Regions from separate parts of the Naumannella cuiyingiana genome, predicted to be linked through region 2. Evidence: predicted binding sites of a transcription regulator. Region 2 holds the regulator's gene; the other holds the start of a gene.
What was found. Region 2 encodes HrcA, which represses chaperone genes, less so after heat shock. Its sites were predicted from a motif close to TTGGCACTCGNNNNNNNCGAGTGCCAA; they were not measured.
Positions count from the first base shown of each region.

Region 1: the regulator HrcA is predicted to act here: its motif matches at 4,090-4,116, upstream of groL (chaperonin GroEL).

Region 1 is NZ_JACBZS010000001.1:2,384,841-2,399,267, reverse strand. It holds gene GGQ54_RS11130 (hypothetical protein) at 1-381, shown strand, start outside; gene GGQ54_RS11125 (copper homeostasis protein CutC) at 389-1,111, opposite strand; gene GGQ54_RS11120 (dipeptidase) at 1,116-2,222, opposite strand; gene groL (chaperonin GroEL) at 2,341-3,972, opposite strand; gene GGQ54_RS11110 (hypothetical protein) at 4,420-4,824, shown strand; gene GGQ54_RS11105 (DUF3263 domain-containing protein) at 4,821-5,120, opposite strand; gene manA (mannose-6-phosphate isomerase, class I) at 5,191-6,339, shown strand; tRNA gene GGQ54_RS11095 (tRNA-Thr) at 6,412-6,484, shown strand; gene GGQ54_RS11090 (oxidoreductase) at 6,509-7,612, opposite strand; gene GGQ54_RS11085 (MerR family transcriptional regulator) at 7,654-8,025, shown strand; gene GGQ54_RS11080 (DUF1345 domain-containing protein) at 8,022-8,720, opposite strand; gene GGQ54_RS11075 (TetR family transcriptional regulator) at 8,730-9,281, opposite strand; gene GGQ54_RS11070 (nuclear transport factor 2 family protein) at 9,359-9,814, shown strand; gene GGQ54_RS11065 (DedA family protein) at 9,815-10,639, opposite strand; gene GGQ54_RS11060 (O-acetyl-ADP-ribose deacetylase) at 10,688-11,230, shown strand; gene GGQ54_RS11055 (pyridoxal phosphate-dependent aminotransferase) at 11,227-12,378, shown strand; gene GGQ54_RS11050 (glycine C-acetyltransferase) at 12,382-13,554, opposite strand; gene GGQ54_RS11045 (NmrA family NAD(P)-binding protein) at 13,647-14,427, opposite strand, start outside.
Region 2 is NZ_JACBZS010000001.1:602,075-616,501, forward strand. It holds gene GGQ54_RS02670 (16S rRNA (uracil(1498)-N(3))-methyltransferase) at 1-590, opposite strand, end outside; gene dnaJ (molecular chaperone DnaJ) at 587-1,795, opposite strand; gene hrcA (heat-inducible transcriptional repressor HrcA) at 1,820-2,827, opposite strand; gene GGQ54_RS02685 (MBL fold metallo-hydrolase) at 2,942-3,799, shown strand; gene GGQ54_RS02690 (inositol monophosphatase family protein) at 3,801-4,586, opposite strand; gene GGQ54_RS02695 (LacI family DNA-binding transcriptional regulator) at 4,692-5,723, shown strand; gene GGQ54_RS02700 (hypothetical protein) at 5,738-5,953, shown strand; gene GGQ54_RS02705 (DUF3097 family protein) at 5,973-6,821, opposite strand; gene GGQ54_RS02710 (N-acetylmuramoyl-L-alanine amidase) at 6,910-8,634, opposite strand; gene hemW (radical SAM family heme chaperone HemW) at 8,759-9,964, opposite strand; gene GGQ54_RS02720 (S-methyl-5'-thioadenosine phosphorylase) at 10,003-10,836, opposite strand; gene GGQ54_RS02725 (aminoacyl-tRNA deacylase) at 11,169-11,660, opposite strand; gene phoA (alkaline phosphatase) at 11,783-13,519, shown strand; gene GGQ54_RS02735 (NAD(P)H-dependent flavin oxidoreductase) at 13,538-14,427, opposite strand, start outside.

The DNA.
Region 1 (14,427 bases), 1.8 Mb from region 2:
ATCGGCGGCTCGGGTGACCTCGCCACCTGCGACGGGGCCAACTTCTTCGGCAAGAACCTGACCGTGTCCAATACTGACGGTCAGGCCGTGGTGAGCGACAACATCATCGCGGGCAAGCTGTCCGGGACCGGCAACGACCCGGCACCGGTCGGCGAGGGCAACCGCGCCCGCGGCGGCGTCGAGGGTCAGTTCGTCGACCTGGCGGCGCCCGATGCGTCGCGCGCCCCGAGCACGTCGCGGATGCTTCGCTCGGAGACCAGCGATTCCGTGGCCCAGACCGCGCCCGCGCAGACCGAGCGGTTGACCGAGGCCAAGTCGTCGGCCAAGGACCGCCGGGCCGAGGCGACCGCCGAGGCGAAGGCGGCCGGCAAGGCCTTCTGAGCAGTTCTCAACCGGACCGACCCTGGTCGGCGGCGCGGGTAACCGAGTCGTCGACCAGGGTTTTCCATGTCCTCACCAGATCGGCATCCACATAGGCCCGGTAGCTGCGGCCCGGCCGCGCCGGCGCGCCGATGTGGAACGCCCGCACCCCGGCCCGGGCCAGCCACGGCACGTGCTCCGGCGCCAGGCCGCCACCGGCCATGATCAACTTTGCGATCCGCGGGTCCGATCCGGCGAGCGCGATCAACTCGTCCAAGCCGTGCGCCACGCCGCGCGAGGACCCGGCGGTCAGCACCTGGTCCAGGTTCGGCAGGCCGAGCAGGGTACGCCAGGCACGCCGCGGGTCGAGGGCCTGGTCGATCGCCCGGTGGAAGGTCCACGGCCAGTCGCTGTCGGCGGTGATGGCCTCGACGACCGACGCATCGACCTCGCTGTGGCCGTTCAGGAAGCCGAGCACGAGCCCGTCGGCGCCCGCGTCCACGTAGCTGGCGGCGAGCCCGCGCAGGCGTACCGCCTCCGCGCCGTCGGTTCCGAAGCCCGGCCGCAGCCGCAACATCACCCGCAGTTGCACCCCGACCGCGTCGCGCACCTCCTCGACCAGCGACGGCTCCGGCGACATGCCGCCGTCGTCCAGGCTGCCGAGCAACTCGACCCGGTCCGCGCCGCCCTCCTCTGCCCGCCGCGCGTCGGCCGCGTGCAGGCAGATCACCTCGAGCAGCGCACCAGACATCGGATCAGCGTCCGGCCAGTTCGGTGGCGGCGCGGTAGACCCGGCGCAGGTTCCCGTGGGCGAGCTTGTTCAGGTCGGCCGCGGACCAACCCCGCTCGGCGAGCGCGGACAACAGGCGCGGGTAGCCGGACACGTCCTCGAGCCCACGCGGCAGCCGGTCCACCCCGTCGTAGTCGCCGCCCAGGCCGATGTGGTCGATCCCGGCCACCTCGCGAGCGTGTTCCAGGTGGGCGATCACATCGTCCAGCCCGGCCTCGGGCTGCGGCTCGGTCCAGGTCGCGCGGAAGGCATCCAGCGCCGCCAGGTCCCGCGGGTCGACCCCGGCGGCGCGGGCGGCCTCGTTGCAGCGCAGCGACCAGGCACGGACCGCCGGCGAGATGAAGTAGGGCACGAAAGTGATCATGCACAGGCCGCCGTTGTCCGGCAGCCGGGCAAGGATCTCGTCGGGCACATTGCGCGGATGATCACAGACCGCGCGGGCCGAGGAATGGGAGAAGATCACCGGGGCGGTCGTGGCGTCGAGGGCGTCGCGCATGGTGTCGGGCGAGACGTGGGAGAGGTCGACCAACATGCCGAGGCGATTCATCTCCGCGACCACCTCGCGGCCGAAGTCGGTCAGTCCGCCGTGTGCGGGCTCGTCCGTGGCCGAATCCGCCCAGGCGGTGTTCTGGTTGTGGGTGAGGGTCAGGTAGCGCACACCGAGCCGGAACAGGTCGCGCAGCACGCCGAGCGAATTGGCGATGCTGTGGCCGCCCTCCGCGCCCATCAGCGATGCGATCGCACCGCCGGGGCGCCAAGCGTCGATCGCGGCGTCGAGCTCGTCGGGGGTACGCACCAGCACAAGATCATCGGGATAGCGCGCCGCGAGGGCGTACACCGCGTCGATCTGTTCCAGCGTCTGGACCACCGCCTCGGGCTCGGGCAGCGTGCCCGACACGAAGACCGACCAGAACTGTGCGGCCAGGCCGCCGGCCCGGGCGCGCGGGAGATCGGTGTGCAGGTGCGGTTGCGGCCGCGAGATGTCGATCTTGTCGAGATCGTAGGAAACCTCGCGCAATTGCCACGGGAGATCGTTGTGGCCGTCGATGACCGGGTACGTCGGATCGCTCACCTGCTCATTGTGCCGCCAGGCTGGCGGCACGGCGGCACGGCCCACCGGCGGGGGTCGAGAACGCCCGAGGGCGGCCCCTGTCGGGACCGCCCTCGGTGGGATGTTCGGTGAACGGGACTCAGAAGTCCATGCCGCCCATGCCACCCATGCCGCCGTCACCGCCGGGGGCCGCGGGGGCCTTCTCCGGCTTGTCGGCGATGACGGCCTCGGTGGTCAGGAACAGCCCGGCGATCGACGCCGCGTTCTGCAGCGCGGAGCGGGTCACCTTGGCCGGATCGATGATGCCGGCCTTGACCATGTCGACATAGGTGTCGTCGGCCGCGTTCAGGCCCTCGCCGACCGGCAGGTTGGCGACCTTGTCGGCAACCACGCCGCCCTCGAGGCCCGCATTGGCCGCGATCTGCTTGAGCGGGGCGGATGCCGCGCTCTTCACGATCGCCGCGCCGATCGCCTCGTCGCCGGTCAGGTCGGCGACGTCGACGGTCTTGGCCGCCTGCAGCAGCGCGACGCCGCCACCGGGGAGGATGCCCTCCTCGACGGCCGCCTTCGCGTTCCGGACGGCATCCTCGATGCGGTGCTTGCGCTCCTTCAGCTCGACCTCGGTGGCCGCGCCGACCTTGATCACCGCGACGCCGCCGGACAGCTTGGCCAGCCGCTCCTGCAGCTTCTCGCGGTCGTAGTCGGAGTCGCTGTTCTCGATCTCGGCGCGGATCTGGTTGACCCGGCCCTTGATCTGCTCGGCATCGCCGGCGCCGTCGATGATGGTGGTCTCGTCCTTGGTCACCACGACCTGGCGGGCGCGGCCGAGCATCTCGGTGGTCACGCCGTCCAGCTTGAGGCCGACCTCCTCGGAGATCACCTGGCCGCCGGTCAGGATGGCGATGTCGCCGAGCATGGCCTTGCGCCGGTCGCCGAAGCCCGGGGCCTTGACCGCGACGGACTTGAAGGTGCCGCGGATCTTGTTGACGATCAGGCCGGCCAGGGCCTCACCGTCGACGTCCTCGGCGATCACCAGCAGCGGCTTGGAGGTCTGCATGACGCCCTCGAGCACCGGCAGCAGGTCCTTCAGCGAGCTGACCTTGGAGTTGACGATCAGGATGTAGGGGTCGTCGAGGACGGCCTCCATGCGCTCGGGGTCGGTGACGAAGTAGGGCGAGATGTAGCCCTTGTCGAAGCGCATGCCCTCGGTGAACTCGAGCTCGAGCCCGAAGGTGTTCGACTCGTCGACCGTGATCACGCCCTCCTTGCCGACCTTGTCGATCGCCTCGGCGATCACCTCGCCGACGTGCGGGTCGCCCGCGGAGATCGAGGCGGTGGCCGCGATCTGTTCCTTGGAGTCGACCTCGATCGAATTGTCGGCCAGTTGGTCGGCGATCTTGGCGACGGCCTTGTCGATGCCGCGCTTCAGGCCGATCGGGTTGGCGCCCGCGGTGACGTTGCGCAGGCCCTCGCGCACCATGGCCTGGGCCAGCACGGTGGCGGTGGTTGTGCCGTCGCCCGCGACATCGTCGGTCTTCTTGGCGACTTCCTTGACCAGCTCGGCGCCGATCTTCTCGTAGGGGTCCTCCAGCTCGATCTCCTTGGCGATCGAGACGCCGTCGTTGGTGATGGTGGGGGCGCCCCACTTCTTCTCCAGCACGACATTGCGGCCCTTCGGGCCGAGGGTGACCTTCACCGCGTCGGCGAGGACATTCATGCCCCGCTCCAGGCCGCGGCGGGCCTCCGCGTCGAACTCAATGAGCTTTGCCATGTGTCTTCCGATTCCTCCCGGCCGAAGCCGTACGAATGGGTGTGTCAGGTTGACTGTGACAAGGCTGGTGCCCGCGACGGACGGGTCGGCGTACGCCTTCCCTCACCGGCTTGCCGGATGGCACTCTCGGTAGAGGAGTGCCAATGTCATGTTTAGCACTCGGCACCCGAGAGTGCAAACGACCTCGGGGCGGCCTCACCCACCCCGGCCCACCCCCGCGACTCCCGATCCGCGAACCCAACCGGCACCCGCGAACCCAACCGGCAGCCGCGAGTGATACTCAGCCCGCACCTGCCGATTCAGCCCGCGGATGGAGCCAGACCCGCCCAAACGCGAACCCAACCGTCAGCCGCGAGCGTTACTCAGCCCGCACCTGCCGATTCAGCCCGCGGATGGAGTCAGACCCGCCCAGGACTGCCCATCCGGCTCTCCTGCCAGACTTCCGGCATGCACCTGTGGCAACTCCGCGAGCTGGGCAACCGGCTGAACGGCTCCACGCTGCTCGGGCTGGCGATCGCCCGGCTGGGCGGCGCGAACATGAAACGTGGGCCCCGCGGCATGTTCGTGGCGGAGGGCTACCGGCTGCCGTTCCCGCTGGCGGGAGCGTTCACGGTCGGCGATGTCGTGATCACGCCCACCGATGCCCCGACCCTCACCGGCCGGCACCGCGAGATGCTGGCGCACGAGGAGGCGCATGCGTGGCAGTGGTTCGCGCTGCTCGGCCTGCCGTTCCTCCCGGCGTACCTGCTGGCGATGGGCTGGTCAATGCTGCGCACCGGCGATCGGGCGAGCGCCAATCTGTTCGAGACGCTCGCGGGCCTGGAACGCGGCGGTTACCGCACCCGGGACTAGCTGTCCTGCGGATCGAAACCGAGCTGGCGCGCCGAGCGCGCCCGGCGACGGGACTCACGCAGCCGGCGCAGCCGCTTCACCAGCAGCGGGTCATAGGCCAGCGCCACCGGGCTGTCGATCAGGGCATTCAGCACCTGGTAGTAGCGCGTCGTCGACAACCCGAAACGGGCACGGATGCCCTCCTCCTTCGACCCCGCGAAACTCCACCACTCGCGCTCGAAATCGAGGAGATCGCGATCGCGCTCGGACAGCGTCGGCGCCGCGACGGGGGAGGTCTGCTGGACGGGGTCGGCCATGCGGCAATGCTAGGTGCAAATCACACCGCTGTCATTACTCGCGTGTCGTGGCGTCTGTTTGACTGCGGCCATGCATCTGCTGACCGGCCGGATCCAGCACTACGCGTGGGGCACGACCGATGCGATCCCGCGCCTGCTCGGCGTACCCGAGACCGGCGAGCCGCACGCCGAGTACTGGCTGGGCGCCCACACCTCGGCCCCCGCGACGCTGCCCGGCGGCGCCGGCCTGGATGCCGCGCTCGCCGAGCACCCGGAATGGCTGGGCGAGGACTCCCGGCGGGCATTCGGCGACCGGCTGCCCTACCTGCTCAAGGTGCTGTCGGCCGACCGGGCGCTGTCCCTGCAGGCGCACCCGACGCGCGAACAGGCACAGCAGGGGTACGCCGCGGAGCGCGCGGCGGGCGTCGATCCCGGCGCGCCGACGCGCAACTACGCCGACAACTGGCCGAAGCCGGAGGCGCTGATCGCGCGGACACCGTTCTCGGCGCTGTGCGGTTTCCGCACCGTCGATGACGCCCGGGACGCGCTGAACACGCTGAATGCCCCGCGCCCGCTGGTCGCCGAGCTGGACGGACCGGACCCGCTGCGCGCGGCGTTCTTCGCCGCACTCGGCCTGGCCGATTTCCAGGTACGCAAGGTGGTCGACACGGCCTGGGCCTATGCCGAGGCGGGCGGCCGACCGGGGGCGCTCGCGCGTACCGTCCTCGAACTCGACCGCGCGTTCGGCCTCGACCCCGGGATCGTGGCGTCGCTGCTGCTGAACCGGATCGAGCTCGAGCCCGACCAGGCGATCTTCCTGGGCGCCGGAAATCTGCATGCCTATCTGTCCGGCACCGGCATCGAGATCATGGCCAATTCGGACAATGTGTTGCGCGGCGGGCTGACCCGCAAGCACATCGACACTGCCGAGCTGGGCAGGATCGTCGACTTCACGCCGGGCGCGCCGACGATCATCACCGGCGTGGAGGAGGCGCCGGGACTGCTGCGCTACCCCACCCCGGCGCCCGAGTTCGCGATCTGGCGACTGGCCTCGCCCGCCGGCCTGGAGCTTCCGGCGGCCGGCGCAGCCAGGATCGTGCTGGTCGGCGACGGCGAGCTCACCCTGACCGGGGCGTCGGAGTTGATCATCGACGCCGGCGCTGCGGCCTTCCTCCCCGCCGGCGAGGCGGTCACCGCGACCGGGACCGGGACCGCCTACCTGGCCGCGCCCGGCGGCTGAGCCGTCCTCCACGCGCGGGTCCGCCGTGGTCCCCCGGGAGCAGCGCACCGGCTAGACTGGCCCGCGCCCTTTGCCCCCATAGCTCAGAGGCCAGAGCAGCGCTCTTGTAAAGCGAAGGTCATCGGTTCGACTCCGATTGGGGGCTCGTCCCGGTCGACCCGCTCTCCCCTCAGGCGAAGACCTCCTCCTGTTCCTTGCTGTAGTCGATCAGCGCGCCCAATTCGCCCCGGCGGACATGGTTGACCCAGCAGGGGTTCGCCAGCAGGGGCCGACCCAGCGCGAGCGCGTCGAACTCGCCCGCCTCGCGCAGCCGCGCCACCGCCGCCAGCGAGCGTTCCGGATCGGCGAGGCTGGCGGCGCTGAGCCCGAACGAGCCGACGGCGATCGCCGGCAGCCCCGTCAGCTCGCGGCCCCAGCCGGCCAGCGTGCGGGGCGATCCGTCGAACGCCGGTCGCCAGAATCGGCGCGCCGAGGCGTGCAGCAGCGTGACTCCCGCCTCGACCGCGGGCGTCAGGAGCGCGGCCAGTTCGTCCGGATGGTCGGCGATCACCGCATCGAAGTCACGCTCCTTGAACTGCGAGAAGCGCAGCCCGACCGGGAATCCCGCGCCGACCTCGGCCCGGACGGCGGCGACGATCTCGGCGACCAGCCGCGCGCGATTGCGCGGCGTACCCCCATAACGATCGGTACGCCGGTTGGTGGCCCGCCACAAGAACTCGTCCAGCAGATAGCCGTGCGCGGCGTGTACCTCGACCCCGTCGAAGCCGGCCCGCCGGGCCGCGCCGGCCGCCGCCGCGTACCGGCTGATCAACTCGTCAAGATCGGCGATCGTCGCTGCCCGCCCGGCCGGCGAGCCGTCCTCGCGTACGCCCGAGGGCGTCCAGGCCACGCCGCCGTCGAAGCCCTCCCGCTCACTGCCCTGGTGCCACAGTTGCGCGATGATCTTCGATCCGGCGGCATGCACCTGGTCGGCCACAATCCGCCAGCCGGCCTCGGCGGCCGGGCGCTCCAACCGCGGCGCCGCGTCCTCGGCGCCCGCGCTCGGATGATCAACCAGGATGCCCTCGGTGATGATCAAGCCGACCCCACCCGCGGCGCGGCGCCGGTAGTAGGCCGCCACGTCCGGCCCGGGCACTCCGCCCGGGGAGCGGAAGCGGGTCATCGGTGCCATCGCGAAGGCGTTGCCGAGCGCGATTCCGGCGAGCTCGGTCGGTGCGAACAGGGCATCGACACCGGCGTCGGCGTGGGTGGGGGTTGGTTCGGTGAGCGTCATGCTGGCACGATAGAACCTGACATCAATGTCAGGGGCAAGCGATGACGACGACGAATTCGGTATCCGGGCTGCGGATCGGCGATCTGGCGGCGGCGACCGGCGCCAGCGCCCGGTCGCTGCGCTATTACGAGCAACAGGAGTTGATCACCAGCGAGCGCAGCCTCGGTGGCCAGCGCCACTACGACGACGCAACGGTCGAGCGGGTACGCCTGATCCGCCAGTTGCTCGCGGCCGGCCTCGGCACCGAGACCATCCGCGAGGTGCTGCCCTGTGTGCACGATCCAGCCGCGCGTACCCCCTGGCTGGCCGAGCGCCTCGCCGCCGAACTCGACAGGATCGACGATCGGATCGACTGCCTGCAGCGCACCCGCACGACGCTGGCCGCCGTGATCAAGGACTACCGTGCCGGCTAGGCGATACCGAGCAGCAGCGAGATGATCATGGCCACGATCACGGTGTTGAAGGCGAAGGCGAGCACGCCGTGGGTCATCGCGGCGCGTCGCATCCGGCGAGTGCGGATCTCGGCATCGGTGGTGCCGAAGGTGGTCTGGATCGCCATCGCCAGATAGAGATAGTCGTCGAAGCCGCGCTCCTCGGTGCCCGGGAAGGAGATTCCCGGCTCGCGCCGGTCCTCGCGCGCGTAGTGCAGGGCGTACGCCATCGCGACATTCACCCATGACGCAGCAATCATCACCAACGCTGCGCCGAGCAGGGCTGGCAGCGATCGCGCCCCGGGCAGGAACAGCAGCAGACACACCACGGCCAGTGCGAGCACCGACGCCTCCACCGACCACGAGGGCATCCGCCGACCCGTTCCGGCACCTCGTCGATCGGTGGCCGGGTCCGCGGCGAGCGCCTCGGCCAGCGCCGGGCCGCTGAGGCGACCGTGGGCCCGCCAGGTCAGAGCCGCGTTGATGGCAGCCAGGAAGGTCCAGGCGACGACGCAGCCGATGCCGACGGCATAGGGAAGGACCCGCCGGTCCAGCGAGATCCACACGGTGGTGATGATCGCGGTGCACACCGTCGCCGCGACCGTGCTGACCAGCGAGCGTCGCGTCTCCGACAGCAGCCACGACGGCCGCCGGATCGGCTCGCCGCTCGTGGTCATGGGCCGATCCTAGGGCGAGCGGGGTCGCCGGGGAGCCGCTTCGCCGCCGAGCAGTCGCCTGGCCGCACGGCCCGCGCGGGACGCGGCACCGACATCGCCGGTGATCCCGGCGGTCACGATCGCGCCCTCAGCCAACAGCCAGATCTCCTCGGCGATCTCGGGCCCCGCATCGGCGAACCAACCGAGCACCTGGTCGCGGAAGGCCACCTTGTGTGCCCGCACCTGCGCCAGCACCTCCGGATGATCACCGCCCAGCTCGCCGTGCACGTTCACCCACAGACAGCCGCGGAAGTCTGGCTCGGCGAACCACGCGCCGAGCCAGCCGAACAGCGCTTCCACCTTGTCCGGTGCGTCGTCGACCGCTCCTGCCAGCTCCTCCCGCCACCGCTCGTCGCGACGCGCGAGCGTGGCCGCGACCAGGCGCTGCTTGTTCGGATAGAGCCCGTAGATCCGCTTCAGCGACAATCCGGACGCCGCGCGTACCCGGTCCATGCCGACCGCCTGTACGCCGTGGGCGTTGATCAACTTCTCCACGGCATCGAGCAGCGGATCTGCGGTCACGGCGTACCCCCTTGACGTGAGAACGTTCGTTCTCTAGGTTACCGGAGAACGATCGTTCTCCACGGACAGGACACCCGATGCCGGACCAACGCCCGCCACTGCCCCCGTTCGATGCCGATTCGGCCGCCCGCAAGGTGCTCGCCGCCGAGGCCGCGTGGAACACCCGCGATCCCGAGCGGGTCGCGCTGGCGTACACACCGGACTCGGTCTGGCGCAATCGCGACCTGTTCCTGCAGGGCCGTGCCGAGATCATCGACTTCCTCACCGCGAAGGGGCAACGGGAGCTGGACTACGTCCTGCGCAAGAGCCTGTGGACCTTCGGCCCCGACCGGATCGCGGTGCGCTTCCAGTACGAATGGCACGACATCGGCGGCCAATGGTGGCGCAGCTACGGCAACGAGCTGTGGGAGTTCGACGCCGATGGCCTGATGTCGCGCCGCGAGGCGAGCATCAACGATGTCGCCATCACCGAGTCCGAGCGCCGGATCCGCGGTCCCCGGACCGAGACGGAGCCGGTCCTGCCGCTGCGCTGATCACTCCTTGGATGAGGATTTGACCGTGACATCGGCCTTGGAGGCGTTCCGGAAGGCGAAGAAGACGATCACCGCGACGAGGCCCAGGCCGATCCACAGCGACCACTTGTTCAGCTCCTCCAGGACCTCCAGCACGGGCAGCCCGATCCGGTAGCCCAGATACAGATAGAGCGCGCGGTTGGCCAGCGAACAGAGGAAGTCGATGATCAGGAAGGTACGCAGCCGCATCCCGCCCATGCCGAGGGCACCGAAGACGATCGCCGACGGGATCGGCAGCACCGGAACATAGGTCAACAAGATCATCGGGATCGCCCAACGCTGCGCCAGCCGATGCGACCACAGTGCGATCTTGCGCCGGGTCCGGCTGAGCCAGCCCGCATTCTGCTTCGCCGCGCCGCCCAACAGCCAGTCGATCATGCCTTCGCCCCACAGCCGACCGGCCAACCAGAACAGCCAGTCGAACTTGATCGCACTCAGCGCGCCGATGATCGCCGCCAGCGGCCACCAGGTGTCGCCGATGTGGATCGCCGCACCGATGCCCACCAGGGCCGAGCCGGAGCCGCTCAGCGCGACCAGCACGTAGGGCACATTCGTCAGCAACCAGACCCGGAACGGGGTCAGCGCCAGCGAGTACACACCCGCGGCGATGATGCCGAACATGCAGATGTAGTCCAGCCGGCCGGGCTTGGACCGGAACGGCAGGCCCGGATACTGCCACCACTCCAGCTCGGCCTCGGCCGCCTCGCCGGGCTCACTCCCCGCCGCGTCGGCGGCGTCGGCCGCGCTGCGTTCGGGGTCCTCGGGCTCGTCGGGGCGCTGGGTCACGCGGCCCGATGCTACGCGAGCGCGGGTCCCGCTGCGACAATGGCCGACATGACGCAGGTGACGGCAATCGAGGGCGACATCACCGCACAGACGACCGATGCGGTGGTGAACGCCGCGAACTCCTCGCTGCTCGGCGGAGGCGGCGTCGACGGCGCGATCCACCGCCGCGGCGGACCCGCGATCCTGGCCGCCACGAAGGAACTTCGCGCCACCCACCTGCCGGACGGCCTGCCCGCCGGGGAGGCCGTCGCGACCACCGCCGGTGACCTGCCGGCGCGTTGGGTGATCCACACGGTCGGCCCGGTCTGGGCGAAATCCCACGACCGCTCGGCGGTGCTGGCCTCGTGTTATCGCCGCAGCCTCGAGGTGGCCCGCGAGCTGGGCGCGCGGTCGATCGCCTTCCCCGCGATCTCGGCCGGCGTCTACGGCTGGCCGATGGATGACGCGGCGCGGATCGCGGTGGGGACGGTACGCGAGGAGATCGCGGCCGGCCGCACCGGCGGCATCGACGAGGTGCGCTTCGTGCTGTTCTCCCCCGACGCCCACGCCGCCTTCGCCGCGCAACTCGGTACGGGCGGGACCGAGGCATGAGGCGGGTCGCGAAGCGGGCGGACGTGCCGCCGTTCCGGGTGATGGAGGTGCTGGCGGCCGCGGCGGCGCGACAGCGTACCCACGGCGACGCGATCATGCTCTGCGCCGGGCAACCCTCGACGCCGGCACCGCTCGCGGCGCGCGAGGCCGCGGTGGCGGCGATCGACGGCGGCGTGCTCGGCTACACCGAGGCGACCGGCGTCCTGGCACTGCGAGAGGCCGTCGCGAGCTACCACCGCGACCGGATCGGCGCCGAGGTGGACGCCGATGAGGTGGTCATCACGACCGGGTCCTCGGGCGGCTTCGACGCGCTGTTCCTCGCCGCATTCGACCCCGGAGACGTGATCGCGATGGCCAGGCCGGGCTATCCGGCGTACCGGAACACGCTGCACGCGCTGGGGTGTGAGGTGCTCGACCTGCCGTGCGGCCCCGACACGCGATTCCAACCCACGCTGGAGATGCTGACCGCGCTGCCCGTACCGCCGGCCGGGCTGATCATCGCCTCGCCGTCGAATCCGACCGGAACGATCATCGACGCCGACGAGCTGGAGCGGATCGCTGCGTGGTGTGTCGATCATGACTGCCTGTTGATCAGCGACGAGATCTATCACGGCATCACGTTCGGTCGGGAGGCGGCGAGCGCGTGGCGATTCACCCGCGATGCGGTGGTGGTCGGCTCGGTCAGCAAGTACTTCTCGATGACCGGCTGGCGGCTCGGTTGGATGCTGCTGCCCCGGTGGCTGCGGCGACCGGTGGACGTGCTCAGCGGCAACCTGTCGATCTGTCCGCCGGTGCCGTCGCAGTACGCCGCGATCGGTGCGCTGTCGTCGGCGGCGGCACCGGAGCTGGCCGGGCATGTCCAGCGGTACGCCGAGAACCGCGAGTTGTTGATCAACCGGCTGCCGGAGCTCGGGATCACCAGCTACGCCCCGCCGGACGGCGCGTTCTATGCCTGGTGCGATGTCTCCCACCTGACGGGCGACTCCGCTCGTTGGTGCGCCGAGATGCTGGCGACCACCGGTGTCGCGATGACCCCGGGCGCCGACTTCGACCCCGTGCACGGGCATCGCTATGTCCGGCTGTGCTTCGCCGGCTTCGCACAGGAGCTGAACACCGCCATCGACCGGCTGGTCGCGCAGCTCGGCTGACGCTCAGCCCCGGGCGCGCTCGAAGGCGGCGATGGCGGCGTCGAGGTCGTCGCGGCTGTGGGCGGCAGACATCTGCGTGCGGATCCGCGCCTTGTCGCGCGGCACCACCGGGTAGGAGAAAGCCCGCACATAGATCCCGTCGGCCAGCAGCCGGTCGGCCATCGCGGCCGCCTGCGCCGCATCGCCGATCATCACCGGCACGATCGGATGATCGGACTCGGGGATCTCGAAGCCGCGGGCGACCATCTGCTCGCGGAAGTACGCCGTGTTCTCCCGCAGGCGAGCGAGCAGCTCCGCCGAACCCGCCAGCAGGTCGAGGGTTGCGAGCGCAGCCGCGACGATGGCCGGCGCGACCGAATTGGAGAACAGATAGGGGCGCGAGCGCTGCCGCAGGAGCTCCACGATCTCGGACCGCGCCGCGGTGTAGCCACCCGAAGCCCCGCCGAGAGCCTTGCCCAGCGTCCCGGTGATCACATCGACCCGATCCTGAACGCCGAACAGTTCCGGCGTACCGGCGCCGTGCTCGCCGACGAAACCCACCGCATGCGAGTCATCGACCATCACCAGCGCGTCGTGAGCCTCGGCAAGATCACAGATGTCGTCCAGCGGAGCGACATAGCCGTCCATCGAGAACACGCCGTCGGTCGCGATCATCCGCGTGCGGGCGTCCTTCGCAGCGATCAGTTGTGCCTCCAGGTCGGCCATGTCGCGGTTGCGATAGCGGAATCGCCGCGCCTTGCACAGGCGTACCCCGTCGATGATCGATGCGTGATTGAGCTCGTCGGAGATGATCGCGTCCTCGGGCCCGAGCAGCGTCTCGAAGAGCCCGGCATTGGCGTCGAAGCACGAGCCGTAGAGGATCGCCGCCTGCTGCCCGAGGAACTCGGCGAGGCGGGCCTCCAGGTCGGTGTGCAGCGTCGTGGTGCCGCAGATGAACCGCACCGACGCCATCCCGAAGCCCCAGCGATCAAGCCCCTCCTTGGCCGCGGTGATCATCTTCGGATGATCGGCCAGGCCGAGGTAGTTGTTGGCGCACAGGTTGATCACCCGCCGCCCGTCGGCGACCTCGATCTCGCCGGCCTGCGGAGAGGTCAGCGGCTCCTCGAACTTGTAGAGCCCCTCACCGCGGAGCTGGTCGAGTTCGTCGGTGAGGCGCTGCCGCGTGGATCCGTACATGGCACTGACCCTACGGCCAACGCCCGCCTTCGCCCGTCCCCGCACCCGGGCGGTCGGCATTGACCGGCCCGGGACGGGGTGCGGGGCAAGGATCAGACGGTGGCGGGCTTCGCGTTCCAGACGCCGGTGCGGGCGACCTCTTCGACCCAGTCGGCGAAATCGCGCGGCTTGCGGCCGAGCGCCCGCTCGACATCGTTCGTCAGGTAGCTGTTGCGCCCGTCGAAGAACTCCGCCAGCAGCGGCGAGAGGGTGTCGGCGAACTCGCGTGGTGCGCCCTCCGCGGCGACCGCATCGGCGAACTCCTGGGTGGTGATGGGGCGGTACTCGAGCTCGCGCCCGCTCTGCTTGCCGATCTCGGCAACGGCCTCGGCGAAGGTGAGGAGCCGCGGGCCGGTGAGCTCGTAGCGCTCACCCACGTGGCCGGGCTCGGTCAACGCCGCCGTGACCACGTCGGCGATGTCCTCGACGTCGATGAAGGGATCGGCGTTGTCACCGAACGGGAGCGCGAGGACGCCCTCACGGATCGGATCGAGGAAGACACCCTCGTCGAAGTTCTGGTTGAACGAGGAAGGGGCGACGATGGTCCATTCGACCGGGAGCCTGGTGACGGCCTCCTCGCAGCGCACGGCTTCGTCCTGACCGCGGGCCGAGAGCAGGACGAGCCGCTGGACCCCGGCGTCGACCGCGAGCTGGGCGACGGTGCCGATCGCCTTCGCCGCGCCCGGCCACTCGACCTCCGGGTAGTACATGAGGTACGCGGCCGAGACCCCGGTGAAGGCACCGGCCCAGGTCGAGGAGTCTTCCCAGTCGAACGGCGGGTCGTTGTGGCGAGAGCCGATGCGGACGTTGACGTCGCGTGCCTTCAGGCGCTCG
Region 2 (14,427 bases):
CCGACGATGATCAAGATCTCCCCGGAGGTCGGCAGCGCCAGCTCGGCGAGTTGATCATCGGCCTCCTCGTGCAGCACCAGCGCCAGATCCGCGGCCGCCACCCGCCGGGCGAGGTCTGCCGTCCCGACCGGCGTCGAGACCTCCGGCACCCGGAAGCGCCGCGACTGCTTGGTGGCCTCGCGCACACCGGTGCGCCACTTCGCCAGTGACTTCGCCGCCCGCTCCCCCTGCCAGCGCACCACCGACCGGGCCGCCTGCCACGGAATGATCTCCGCGACACCGACCTCGGTCAGCATGTCCAGCGCCCGCTCGGCATGATCACCCTTGGCCAGCGCCTGGGCGACCGCGAACCGCGGGCCGGTCTCGGTCCGGGCGAGCCGCTCGTCGACCCGGATGGCGACCCAGCCCTTGGCCACCTCGGTGACCGGTCCCCGGACGGCGGCGCCGGCGCCGTCGGCGACGATGATCGACTCGCCGGCGCGGAGTCGGCGTACCACCGAGGCGTGATGACCCTCGGGCCCGTCGAGCACCAGTGCGTCACCGATCGCCGCATCGCGGGCCGCGTCGGCGAGGAAGACGGGGTCGCTCACTGGCCGGCCAGGCGGTCCTTCCACCGCCCGAACATCCCGCGCCCGGCTCCTCCGCGCACCTCGACGCGCGTCTCGTCCCGCTCGGCGGCAAGTTGTTCCAGCAGCTCGCGCTGTTCCTTGGTCAGCCTGGTCGGCGTCTGCACCAGGAAGGTGACGCCCAGCTCGCCGCGCCCGCGCCCGCGGCGGCGCGGGATGCCGCGATTGGGCAGCGCGATCCTGGTCCCCGACTGGGTGCCCGGCGGCACCTCCACCTCGACCGTCGTCTCGGCATCGGCGAAGTCCTCGCGCCCGGAGGCAACCAGGTCGGCCTCCAGGGTGGGCACGTCGACCCGGGTGCCCAGGGCTGCCGCGGTCATCGGGATCGGCACGACGAGCTCCAGGTTGTTGCCGTCGCGGCGGAAGTCGGCATGCGGGCGGACCGCGATCTTGACGTAGATGTCGCCCGGCTCGCCGCCGCCCGGTCCCACCTCGCCGCGCCCGGGCAGGTGGATCATCACGCCGTCCTCCAGCCCGGCCGGGATCTTCACCTGCAGCGTCTCGGTCTGCCGGACCCGGCCCTCGCCGTCGCACTCGACGCAGGGGTGCGGGATCGTCACGCCGAAGCCCCGGCAGTTCGGGCAGGGCTGGGAGGTGCGGATGCCCGCGATCCCGATCCGCTGCATCTGGGTGATCTCACCGGCGCCCCGGCAGGTGTTGCAGCGCTCGGGCCGGGTGCCCGGCTGGGTGCCCTGGCCCTCGCAGGTCGCGCAGCGTACCGCCGTGTCGATGGTCGTCTCGACGGTCGTGCCGAACGCGGCCTCCGCCAGGTCGAGCGTCATCGGGACCGCCGAGTCCTGCCCGCGCCGCACCCGCGAGCGCGGGCCGCGGGGGCCGGTCTGCCCGGTGAACATCGCATCGATCAGGTCGCCGAAGTCGAAGCCGGCCGTTCCGCCGGTGAAACCGCCGCCGAACCCGCCGAACCCGCCACCGCGGCCGAACCCCGCGCCGGCCATCCGCGGATCGCCGCCGCGGTCGTAGAGGGCCCGCTTGTCCGGATTGGACAAGATCTCGTAGGCCTCGGAGATCTGCTTGAACTTCTCCGCCGCCTCCGGGCCCGGCGCGACATCGGGGTGCACCTTCATCGCCATCCGGCGGTAGGCCTTCTTGATCTCCTCCGCGGACGCGCTGCGTTCCACGCCGAGCACCGCGTAGTAGTCCATGCTCATCTGGTTCCTTCGTCGTTCTCCGGCTCAGCGCTCGGACAGGAAGCGCCCGACATAGCGCGCCACCGCCCGGACCGAGGCCATGGTCGAGGGATAGTCCATCCGGGTCGGGCCGACGATGCCGAGGCTCGCCCGGACGCCGGCGTGTTGCCCGTAGTCGCTGGCGATGACCGAGGTCGCGCTCAGCTCCCGGTAGGGGTTCTCCGCGCCGATGCGGACGGTCACCGGGTCATCACCCACCTCGCTCAACAAGGTGAGCAGCACGACCTGTTCCTCAAGTGCCTCCAGCACCGGGCGTACCGCGTCGAAACCGGGGCCGAAGCTGGTCAGATTGGGTACGCCGCCGACGGCAACGCGGGTGGCGACCTCGGTGTCGAGCATCGTACCCAGCGCCGCGGCGAGCTTGCCCGCGGTCGCAGCGAGCCGCTCGGGCACGGACCCGGGCAGGCCGTCGAGGGACTCCGCGGCAGCCGCCAGCCGCTCACCCACCAGCCGGGCGTTGATCCGCTCCGCCAGCTCGGCCACGTCGGCATGGGCGATCTCTCCGGTCTCCACCGTGCGCTGCTCGACCCGCCCCGTCGAGTTGATCAGCACGACCAGCACCCGATCGTCGCTGACGGGCACCAGCTCGATGTGGCGGACGGTTGCCGAGGAGACGATCGGGTACTGCACGATCGCCACCTGGTGGGTCACCTGGGCGAGCAGCCGGACGGTTCGGGTGACGATGTCGTCGACATCCAGCGCGCCCGACATGAAGGCCTGGATGGCTCGCGACTCCGCCGGCGACAGCGGCTTCAGCGCGGCGATCCGGTCGACGAACAGCCGGTAGCCCTTGTCGGTCGGGATCCGGCCCGCGCTGGTGTGCGGCTGGGTGATGTAGCCCTCGTCCTCCAGCACGGCCATGTCGTTGCGGACGGTCGCGGACGACACGCCGAGGTTGTGCCGATCGACCAGCGCCTTCGACCCGACCGGCTCGTGGCTGGACACGTAGTCGGTGACGATGGCGCGCAGCACGTCGAGCTTGCGATCGTCCACAGCCCCCTCCTGGTTCTCGCGAATGGCTGACACTCGGTTTGCTGGCACTCGGTTTGCTGGCACTCTCTGCAGCGGAGTGCCAGTCTAGCGCTCGCGCGCGGTTAGGCTGGCGAGGTGACTTTCCTCGAGTGGCGCGAGGCCGCGCCGGGCGTGCTGGTGGCCGTCGCCGAGCCGGATTCGGTCAACATCGCCCTGGTGCTCGGCGGTACGCCGCAGGCGCCGGGACTGCTGGTGGACACCGGTTCGAGCCCGGAGCAGGGGGCGCGGCTGCGCGCCGACGTGGTCGAGCTGACCGGCACCGATCCCGCCGGCGTGGTGATCACGCACGGCCACCGCGATCACTGGTTCGGGCTGGCGGGGCTGGCCGGCGTACCGTCCTTCGGCCATGCCAGCCTCGCCAACCGCCTCGAGGATCCGGCGACGGCCGCCGATCTCGCCGGGCTCGGCCTGTCCCCGGCCGACCTGGTAGCGCCGACCACCCTGCTGCACCTGGCCCGCGGGATCGACCTGTCCGGTCGCCGGGTCGAGATCGTCCACCTGGGCCCGGGCCACACCGAGGGCGATCTGGTCGTGGTCGTTCCGGACTCGAAGGTCGTCATCGCCGGCGACCTGGTGGAGTCGGCGGGCGTGCCGCAGGCCGGCCCCGACAGCGCGCTCGGCCAGTGGCCGGCGACGCTGGACGGTCTGGTCGGGGTGCTCGGCGAGGACGCGGTGGTGATTCCCGGGCACGGTGGCCCGATGTCGCGTACCGACGTGATCACCCAGCGCGCCGAACTGGCGGCCGTCACGGGCGAGGCACGCGCGCTGATCGAGCGCGGCATCGCCGAGGCCGATGCCGGCGCGGCGGGCAACTGGCCCTGGCCGACCGAGACGGTCGCGCCGCACATCGCGCGGGCCTACGCCGAACTCGCCTCGGCCGGCGTCCGGGCGCGACCGCAACTGCCGATCGTGCTGGAGCGCGGCGGGAGTTGAGTCAGCCCCGCCCGATCTGCTCGGCGACCGCGGGCGAGGACGCCACCAACAGGATCTGCCCGGACTCGACCGGCCGGCCGGGGACATAATCGGTGCCGTCGGCGAACCGCACGACGCCGCCCAGCTCGCGCACCATCAGCGCGCCCGCCGCGTGGTCCCACGGCTTCGGATTGCGGTACGCCAGGGCATCGATCGTGCCGGCCAGCAGATCGGGATAGTCCACCCCGCAGCACCAGCGCGTCCGCACCGCTTCGATTCCCGGCGGGTCGAAGTGCCTGGTCGACATCGAGGTGGCGACATTCGGCGGGTCGTTGACCGGCGGGGCGACGACCCGGGCGCCGTTGCGCAGCACCCCGCGACCCCGCTCGGCGACGACAGCGAGCTGGTGCTGGGGCTGCCAGATCCACCCGCGCACCGCTTCGCCGTCGCGCAGTTCGGCGAGCAGCATGGCGTGATCGTCGGAGCCGCGGACGAAGTTGCGGGTGCCGTCCAGCGGATCAATCACGTAGGCGTGTTCGGCCGCGGCCAGCCGGTCCAGCAGGCCGGGATCGGCCGCGACGGCCTCCTCGCCGACCACGAAGGCTCCCGGATCGGCCGCCTGCAAGGTCTCGGTCAGTGCCGCCTCCGACTCCCGATCGGCGACCGTCACGTAGTCACCGGGCTTCTTCTCGGCGATCTGTCCGCCGCTCAGGGCGCGGAAACGCGGATTGATGATCTCGGCGGCGACCCGTTCGAGCAGCCCGAGCACGGACTCGGTGGAGGTGTCGTCCAGGGTGAATCTCGGCACGGACAAACACTCGCACACGGGTGACCTTGCCTACCCGGCGGCTCGTTCTGTATCGTTCTAGTTAATCGATACAGACGGTGCTGGGACGAACCGAGGAGGGCCTGGATGACCAACCGGGTGACGCTGCGAACGATCGCCGAGGCGGTCGGGGTGTCGGCCGCGACCGTGTCGAATGCCTACAACAAGCCCGACCAGTTGTCGGCCGAGCTGCGCGACCGGATCCTCGCCAAGGCCGAGGACCTCGGCTATGCCGGCCCGGACGCCTCGGCCCGCAGCCTGCGCCGCGGCAGGTCCGGCTCCGTGGGCCTGGTCACCCACCAGCAGTTGTCCTATGCCTTCTCCGATCCCTACGCCATCGCGCTGATCCGCTCGCTCACCCGCGTCCTGGAGCAGCACGGCACCAGCCTGCTGCTGTTGCCGGTCAACGACGACGACCCCGACGGGATTGAGGCGGCGCGCCGCGCGCAGGTCGACGGCATGGCCGCGCTCTGCCTGACCACCCGCGGCGACCTGATCGAGCTGGCGCGTCGCCGCGGCGTCCGGCTGATCGGCACCGACGTCTCCCCCCAGGGCTGCTGGGTGGCCGTGGACGACCGGGCGGTCGGGCGGCAGCTCGGCGAACACCTGGCGGCGCTCGGCCATCGGGAGATCGTCGTGCTCTGCGACGAGTTGGAGAGCGGGCGCGAACAGCCCCGGGGGCTCGGCCAGGACTGGCGCGGCACCTACCTCGCGCCGCGGATCACCGGGCTGGAGTCCGCGCTGCCCGACGCCCGGATCCGGGTGTTCACCGGCGGCCACAACACCCGCGAGGCCGGCCGCCTGGCCGCCGCGCACGTCCTCGACTCGCGGAACCGACCGACCGCCATCGTCGGGCTGAGCGATGTGCTCGCCCTGGGCGCGCTGGATGCCCTGGCCGTGCGCGGACTCGACGCGCCCGGCGACATCTCGGTGGCCGGCTTCGACGACGTGCCGGAGGCCGCGGCCGCCGGACTGACCACCGTGCGCCAGCCGATCGAGGAGAAAGGCCGCCTCGTCGGCGAGCTGCTGATCGGCGAGGCCGAGCCCACCGAACAGATCACCCTGCCCACCGAGCTGGTGGTACGCCGCACCACCGGCCCCGTCCCGACCACCGATTGATCAAGGAGATTGCCGTGTACTACCCGATGCCGATCGAGACCATCCGGGCCGAGAACCGCTCCGCACTGCCGGACGCCCCGATGATCGACGACTCCCCCGCGCCGCCGCGCTTCGCCGCCGTGCGTGGAGTCCTCGTGGCCGGCCTGCGCGGCATCGCGCGGGCACAACTGCGCTGGGCCGAGCGGATCGAGCCCTGCCGCCGCCCCGCCCCGCGCTACCGGACGAGCTGACCCGCGGCCGCCGGCGAACTCAGGCGGGATGATCGGCGGTGACGAAGTCGATCAACTTCTCGACCTCGGTCAGCAGCCGCGGATCAAGATCATCCCAGGAGCGGACCCGCTTCAGCAGCGCCGTCCACACCTTCCCGATGTCGGCCGGACTCTCGTGCGGCCAGCCCATCGCCCGGCAGACGCCGGTCTTCCAGTCCTCGCCCTTCGGGACCCGGGGCCACGCCGGACGGCCGACCCGCTCGGGCGAGATGGCCTCCCAGATGTCGATGAACCGGTGCCCGGTGACGAAGACGAACTCCCCGTGCGGCCCGGACGCGACCCGCGCGGCGATCCGAGCCTCCTTCGATCCGGGGACGAGATGATCAACGAGCACGCCGAGCCGGCGACCCGGCCGCGGCGCGAACTCCTCGACGACCGCCTCAAGATCATCCACGCCGTTCAGATACTCCACCACGACCCCGACGTGTCGAAGATCGTCTCCCCAGATCTTCTCGACCAGCTCGGCATCGTGCCTGCCCTCGACGAAGATCCGGCTGGGCAGCGCCGTCCTCGCCGAGGTCTCGGAAGCTCGCGACCCGCTGCGGGTACGCGTTTGCGCGGCAGGCCCCCGGCGCGGACGGACCAGCGTCACCGGCGCCCCGTCGATCCAGAAGCCGGGGCCGATCGGGAAGCTGCGCCGCTTGCCCGACCGGTCCTCCAACACGACGAGACCGTTCTCCCAGCGGACGACGGCCCCGCAGAAGCCCGAGCTGGGCTCCTCCACGACCAGGTCGAGCGCGAGCGGGACCTCGGAGCTCGCGGGCCTGCCCGCGCGCTGCCAGCCGGGGCTGAGGACGTCGGTGCCGTACCGGTCGCCGGATGATGCCACCGAGGCAGGCTAGACCGGTACGCCCCTTGCGCCGCGCCGCCACGCGGCGCGGCGCCCGGGTCGGGCCCAGCCGGTCAGTCCTGGCCGGTCAGTTGTAGGTGACGGTCACCCGGTCGGTGCTGCGGTTCCACGTGATCCGGCCGCCGACGAAGTTGTTCGCCCGGCCGCCCGAGACGTCGAACTCGCTGCTGGTCGGCAGCCCGAGGCGCGATCGCTCGTGCCCGAGGTCGGCGTAGGCACGGTAGATGCTGCCGTAGACGGCGTACCCACGCTTGTTCGACCAGTAGATCCGGCCCTTCTCGAACTGTTGGTAGGGCACGCCCGCGACGGCCGATGCCCGCTCGGTGGCGGTCGGCTGCCGGAGCTGGGACGGGTGGTCGCCGCTGACGTAGACGCCGTTGATGCCCGACCGGACCTCGATGGCGCGATTGGTGGTGGCGGACCAGTAGATGCCGCCGCTGGCGAACCGGCTGCCCTTGCCACCCGGCCAGTCGATCTCGTCGGTGATCGGGAAGCCGAGGAAGGATGCCCCGGACCCGAGCTGGCGGTACCGGGTGCGGATGCTGCCGCGAACCGCGTGGATGCGGCCGTCCTTGCCGAGGATGTCGGCGCCGGCGAACTGGGTCTCCGCGCCGCCGTAGGCGCGGCGTTCCAGCCGGAAGGGTGAGCCGACCCAACCCGACTCCCCGCCGAGGGAGCGCCATTTCTCATAGCTGCCCGTGCGGTAGTCCGCGAGCGCGGCGACGCGGTCCCGGAAGGCCGGCATCTGGGCCTGCATCTTCGCCCCCGGACAGTCGGTGGCGACCACGTCGCCGTGGGTGAAGATCACATTCACCTGTTTGCCGGCGAGCGTGACGGTGCCCTTGGGGTTGCGGTAGTTGCCGGCGAGCTTCCAGGCGATGATCCTGGCCGTCGCGTCCAGCGCGGCCGTCGGCGGGTTGGTCGAGACATAGCTGCCCATCATCGCCACACCGACGGTGTCGGTGTTCCACTCCCGGGCGTGGCCGCCGTGCACCGGCAGTTCGACACCGCCCGCCCGGCCCTCGTAGATCTTGCCGTACCGGTCGGTGAGGAAGTTGTAGGCGATGTCGCAGTAGCCGCGGCTCTGCACGTGGTAGGCGTAGATGCCGCGGATCACGCCCGGCGCCTCGGCCGAGCTGTAGGAATTGCTGCCCTCGGTGTGGTGCACCACCGCACCCCGGACCGTCGTGCCGTAGCGCTTGCCACAGTCGGTCCGCAGGCTCTCGTCGGCGCCCCAGCCGGCCCGGGAGACGATGGCCGGGCGGGTCGGCACCGGCGCGCCGGACGGCGCCTGCAGGGTCTCGGGATTCGCATCGGCCGCCGTCGTCCCGGCGTCGATCAGGTCCGCCCGCAGGCCGCTCGGGGCGCGCTCGCCCCGGACCCGCAGGTCGACGCCATCGGCGGAGCCCACGTAGACGGGCGCGGAACCCGGGCGGGTCCCCTCCTCGCCCCCGGCGACCGTCGCGTCGTCGATCGGCAGCTCCGCCCAGTCGGTCCACTTCCCGTCGCGGCGGACGCGGTAGTCGACGGCGGGGGCGGGACCGGCGTCCCAGGTGACGCCGAAGGTGGAGAAGCGTTCGGTGGCGCGCTGGCGCAGCTCGGCCACCACCGGGCGCTTGCCGGCCTGCCGCTCCGTCCGGCCGGCGGCCGGGATGGCGATCGAGTCGATCCGCGGTTTGACCGGTTTCGCCCGGGTGGGCGGTGCCGCCGCGGCGACGTCGGCCGGCAGCGGTGTACCAGCGAAGACCAGGCCCGCGACCAGGGCGGCGCCCAGCAGGGCAGCAACGATCACGCGAGCGGCATGTCGGCTGGGGGGTGGACAGTGGCGAAGCATGGCGGTGCCCCTTCGGTTCGGTGTCCCCGACGTGTCGCCATTGTCAACACATCAGCACGCCGAAGCGTCGGGGGCGCGCCGATCAGTCCAGGAGCTCACGGGTGACGGCGTCGGCGAGCAGTCGGCCGGCCACGGTCAACCGGAGGGGGTCGCTCCCGGCCAGCAGCCCCCGCTCGCGCAGCCCGGGGACGGCGGCGCGACCGGCCGGGCCGAGCACCGTCGCCGGCAGTCCGTCGCTGGTCCGCAGCTCCAACAGCACTCGTTCGGTACGCCGGGTGGGCGCGTCCAACACCTCGCGGCCGTGGGCGGGTGATTCGCCCGCGGCGAGGCGCTGCGCATAGGCCCGCGGGTGCTTCACGTTCCACCAGCGCACCCCGCCCAGATGGCTGTGCGCGCCGGGACCGATCCCCCACCAGTTGTCGCCGCGCCAGTAGCCCAGATTGTGCCGGCAGCGCGCTTCGGGCCGTCGCGCCCAGTTGGAGATCTCGTAGGCCGCGAAGCCCGCCTCGGTCAGGGCGCGCTCGGTGTGCAGGTACTTGTCGGCGAGATCGTCGTCGTCCGGCATCGGCAGCTCCCCGCGGCGGACCCGGCCGGCGAGCCTGGTGCCCTCCTCCACGATCAGGGCGTACGCCGAGAGATGATCGGGTTCGGCGGACAGCGCGGCCGCCACGCTCGCCGCCCAGTCCTCGGCCCGCTCGCCGGGCGTGCCGTAGATCAGGTCGAGGCTGACCTGCGCGAAGCCCGCCCGCCGCGCTGCGTGCGCCATCCGCTGCGGCCGGTCGGGGGTGTGGGTGCGGTCGAGGATCGCCAGCACGTGCGACACGACGGACTGCATCCCGAACGAGATCCGGTTGAACCCGCCGTCGACGAGCCGGGCAAGATCATCATCGGTGACCGACTCCGGATTGGACTCGGTGGTCACCTCGGCGTCGGCGGCGAGGCCGAAGCGGGCGTCCACGGCGGCGACGAAGCGGGTCAGGTCGGCCGGCGGGAGCAGGGTCGGCGTACCCCCGCCGACGAAGATCGTCGCGACGGGCGGGGTGTCGCCGAGCACCCGGGCGGCAAGATCGAGTTCGGCGATCGCCGCGTCGACGTAGTCGGCCCGGTTGGCGCCTGGACCGAGCTCGGCCGCGGTGTAGGTGTTGAAGTCGCAGTAGCCGCACCGGGTCGCGCAGAACGGCACGTGCAGGTAGATCCCGAACGCCCGCTCGCCGAGTTCGGCGCGGGCCGCGTCGGGCAGGGCACCGTCGGCGGGCGCGGGTTCGCCGTCGGGCAGGGCGGAGGGCATCGCGCCATCCTAGGCGCGCACCGGCGAGTACGCCCGGGTCAGGGCAGCTCGATGGGCAGCTTCATGCCGTCCAGCACCCGGCGGCAACTGCAGGTCGCGTCGGCATCGGACTCGGGACCGGGCAGGTTGCCGATCACCTGGCGCAGCAGTGCCTTCAACCGATCGATGTTGCCGGCGAAGATCTTCAACACCTCGGCGTGGGTGACGTGCTCGCCCTCGGCGACGCCGGCGTCGTGATCGGTGACCATCGCGACCGTGGTGAAGCACATCGCCAGCTCGCGCGCGATCGAGGCCTCCGGCATCCCCGTCATCCCGACCACGGACCAGCCGGCGGCGGAGTGCCACTGCGACTCGGCGCGGGTGGAGAAGCGTGGGCCCTGGATCACCACCAGCGTCCCGCCGTCGACGACCTCGCCCGCGGCGGCGCCGGCATCGTTGAGCACGACCTGTCGGCCGCGAGGACAGTACGGGTCGGCGAAGGCGACGTGCACGACATCGCCCTCGAGGTCGTAGACCGTCTGGCCGCGACCCCAGGTGCGGTCCACCACCTGGTCGGGGACGACGAAGGTGCCCGGGCCGAGCTCGGGCTTCAGCGAGCCGACCGCGCACGGGGCGAGGACCTGGCGTACCCCCACCGAACGCAGGGCCCACAGGTTCGCGCGGTAGTTGACCAGGTGCGGCGGGAACTGGTGCCGCTCGCCGTGCCGGGGCAGGAAGGCGACGGTCCGCCCGTCCACGTCGCCGATCGCGAGGTCGGCCGACGGCGGCCCGAACGGCGTCTCGACCGCGACCCGTTCGGGGTCGTCGAGGAACTCATAGAAGCCGGATCCACCGATGATGCCGATGTCTGGTCGGGGGCCTTGGTAGGTCATGGCCCGACCCTACGGCCTGCGCCCGTCGAGCCCCACGCCGGTCGAGCCTGTCGAGACCAACGACACCCAACCGCCATTACCGACCGCTCGCCAGAGTTCTGGCCACCACTCCGCCCCCAAAACCAGCCGAAACCCCGACGAGTGGTCGCTTTCGGCGCGAGGCTGCCGATACGCCGATCGAGCCCGTCGAGACCAACGACACCCAACCGCCATTACCGACCGCTCGCCAGAGTTCAGGCCACACTCCGCCCCCAAAACCAGCCGAAACCCCGACGAGTGGTCGCTTTCGGCGCGAGGCTGCCGATACGCCGGTCGAGCCCGTCGGGACCGACCTAGCCCCTGGGCTCGGTGACGTCGGCGCGTTCGGCGCCGAGCGCGGCGATCAACTCGTCGGCGTCGACGATCGCCGCCACACCGTGGCCGCCCGCGCCGATGGCGACCTGTCCGATCAGCGCGGCGTCAGCGATCACCGGCAGCGCGGTCAGCGACCCGAACGGGGTGATCGTGCCGCGCTCGTAGCCGGTCACCTCCCGAGCGGAGGCCGCGTCCGGCATCGAGATCCGGCCGACCCCGAGCAGGGCCCGCAGCTTCGGCCAGGCGATCTCGCGGTCCGCGCCGACCAGCACGAACAGATGGTCGCCGGCGCCGCGGCGTACCACCAGCGTCTTGATCAACGCCGACTCGGCGACACCGCGCGCGGCGGCCGCCTCGGCCGCCGAGCCGACCTGCTCGTGCTCGACGATCCGGTACGCGATGCCCGCAGCCCGCAACGCGGCGACGGCGCGGGACACGCCCTCGCCACCTGCTGCTCCGACACTCCCCATGCGCGAAGGCTAGCGAGCGCAGTGTTCACCCGACGGTCACCGGCCAGCCACCGAGCAGCGCCCCGCCGTTGACCCGCCGGTAGTTCCGTCGAATCCCACACACTCCCGGAGGGAAGACTGAGATGCGCAAGAAGCTGGTACCGGTGGCGATGGGTGCCGCTGGTCTTTTGTTGCTCGGCGGCGGGTTCGCCACGGCAGCCGTGACCGACCCGTTCGGGGCCAATCGGCTCGACGGCGACAAGACTGATCAGATCATCGAGCAGGCACGCAAGGGGCCCGCCAAGAACGTCATCTTGGTGATCGGCGACGGCATGGGAGATCAGGAGATCACCCAGGCGCGCAACTACCAGTACGGTGCGGCGGGCTCGCTGCCCGGCATCGACGCGCTGCCCATCACCGGGCAGATGACCACCTACAGCGTGACCCGGGAGGGAATCCCGGACTACGTGCCCGACTCCGCCGCCACCGGCACCGCCTGGTCGACGGGCTCCAAGACCTACGACAACGCGGTCGCCGTGGACTACCAGGGCAACCCGCTGACCTCGATCCTGAAGACGGCCAAGGCGAACGGCCTGAAGACCGGCGACATCACCACCTCCGAGATCCAGGACGCCACCCCCGCGGTGCAGGTGGCGAGCGTCAAGCAGCGCGCCTGCTACAGCCCGTCGCGGATCGAACAGTGTGGCGACGACGCGCTCGACAAGGGCGGGCCTGGCTCGATCTCGGAGCAGTTGCTCGCCACCCGCCCCGACGTCACGCTCGGCGGCGGCGCCAGCTACTTCGACGACACGATCCTCGCCGGGCAGTACGAGGGCAAGACTGTGCTGGAGAGCGCCCAACAGCAGGGCTACCAACTGATCAACGACAAGACGGCGCTGGACGGCGTGACCAGGGCCGACCAGGACGCACCGCTGCTCGGCCTGTTCGAGCCCAAGAACATGGCGACCGAGTGGGAGCCGACGCCGGCCACCCCGGGCGGCGCGAACGGCGACGCCGTGACCTGCAAGCCCAACCCGGCCGTACCGGCGACCTCGCCCGATCTGGCGGCGATGACCAAGAAGAGCATCGAGCTGCTGGACAACGACAAGGGCTTCTTCCTCCAGGTGGAAGGCGCCTCGATCGACAAGTCCGACCACGCGCGGGACGCCTGCGGCCAGATCGGCGAGACGGTCGCGCTGGACCGTGCGGTGCAGGAGGCGCTGAACTTTGCCAAGGCCGATGGGAACACGCTGGTGATCGTGACCGCCGATCACTCCCACAACTCACAGATCACCGAGGACGCAGACGACGTCGTCCCGTCGATCAAGCTGCGCACCAAGGACGGCGCCGACATGGGCATCATCTACCCGACGGGCGCCCACTCGGGCACACAGGTTCGGGTCGCGGCCTTCGGACCCGGCGCGGCGAACGTGACCGGCCTGATCGACGAGACCGACCTGAACAAGATCATGAGTCGCGCGCTGCAGCTCGACTCGTCCGCCACCACCGAACCGACTCCCACCGAGGAGCCCACGCCGACCGAGGAACCGACCCCGAGCGGCGAGCCCACGGCCACCAGCCAGCCCACGCCGACCGGCGAGCCGACGGCCACCGGCGAGCCCGCGCCCACCGACGAGCCGACCGCCACCGGCGACCCCACGCCCACCGACGAGCCCGGTGACCAGCCCACCAGCCAGCCGACCGCGGTCGGCGGCGCGGGCGATCAGGGCTCGGGGGGCGATGCGGTGCGCACCCAGCAGGTGCCGGGCGGCGGCAACCTCGCCCAGACCGGCGGTCCGGCGGGGATGGTCGCCATCACCGCGGGGCTCGCGATGCTCACCGGTGCGGCGCTGCTGCTGCGTCGCCAGTTCCGCTCCTGACCGATCGGTACGCGGTGATCACCCGGCCAGGCGCCGGGTGATCACCGCCGCCGGTTCGGCGCGGGCGAAACCCCACCCGGTGCCGGCCCACAGGTTGATCGACTCCGCGTCGTCGGCCTTCGTCGCCGCGGCACGAAGCGGCTTGGTCAACTGATCGATTGCGGGAAACGCGGCCGGGGCGTACGGCTCGAACTCCTCGGTCCAGGCGTTGCCCAGCCCGCGCGCCACCCGCCCGCTGAACGAGCGGATCAATCGGCTCTGCCGGCCCGGCTCGGCAAGCGCGCGCCGATACGGCGCCGAGGTGCCGGCCTCGTCGGCGAGCAGGTACGCCGTCCCGCACTGCGCCATCGATGCGCCCGCCGCCCGGGCTTGCGCCACCTCGGCCGCGGTCATCAGGCCGCCGGCCGCGATCATCGGCAGACCGACCGGTCGGCAGGCGGCCAACAGTTGTGTCGTCGAGGCGGTGTTCGGTTCGGCGGCACCGTCGAAGGTGCCCCGATGCCCGCCCGCCTCCGCGCCCTGGACGCAGATCCCGTCCGCGCCTACCTCTGCCGCGGCCGCGGCCTCCTCCGCACCGGTGACGGTGACCACCACCGCGCTGCCGGCCCGCTGCAGTCGCTGCACGACCTCGGCCGTGGGGCAGCCGAAGGTGAACGAGACGACGGCGGGCCCGACCGCGACCAGGAGTTCGATCTTGGCGGCGTGGTCGAAGGTGTCGGCCCAGTTCACCTCCGGCAGCGCCACGCCCGCGCCCTCCGCGCGCGATCGCAGGCGGTCCCGGAATCGCGCCACGGCCTCCCCCTGGCCGGCCTCGTCCATCGGCTGCGGGCAGAACACGTTCACCCCGAACGGCCGCTCCGTCAGCTCCCGGACCGCGGCGATGTCGGCGGCGAGCGAGCTGGCCGGGG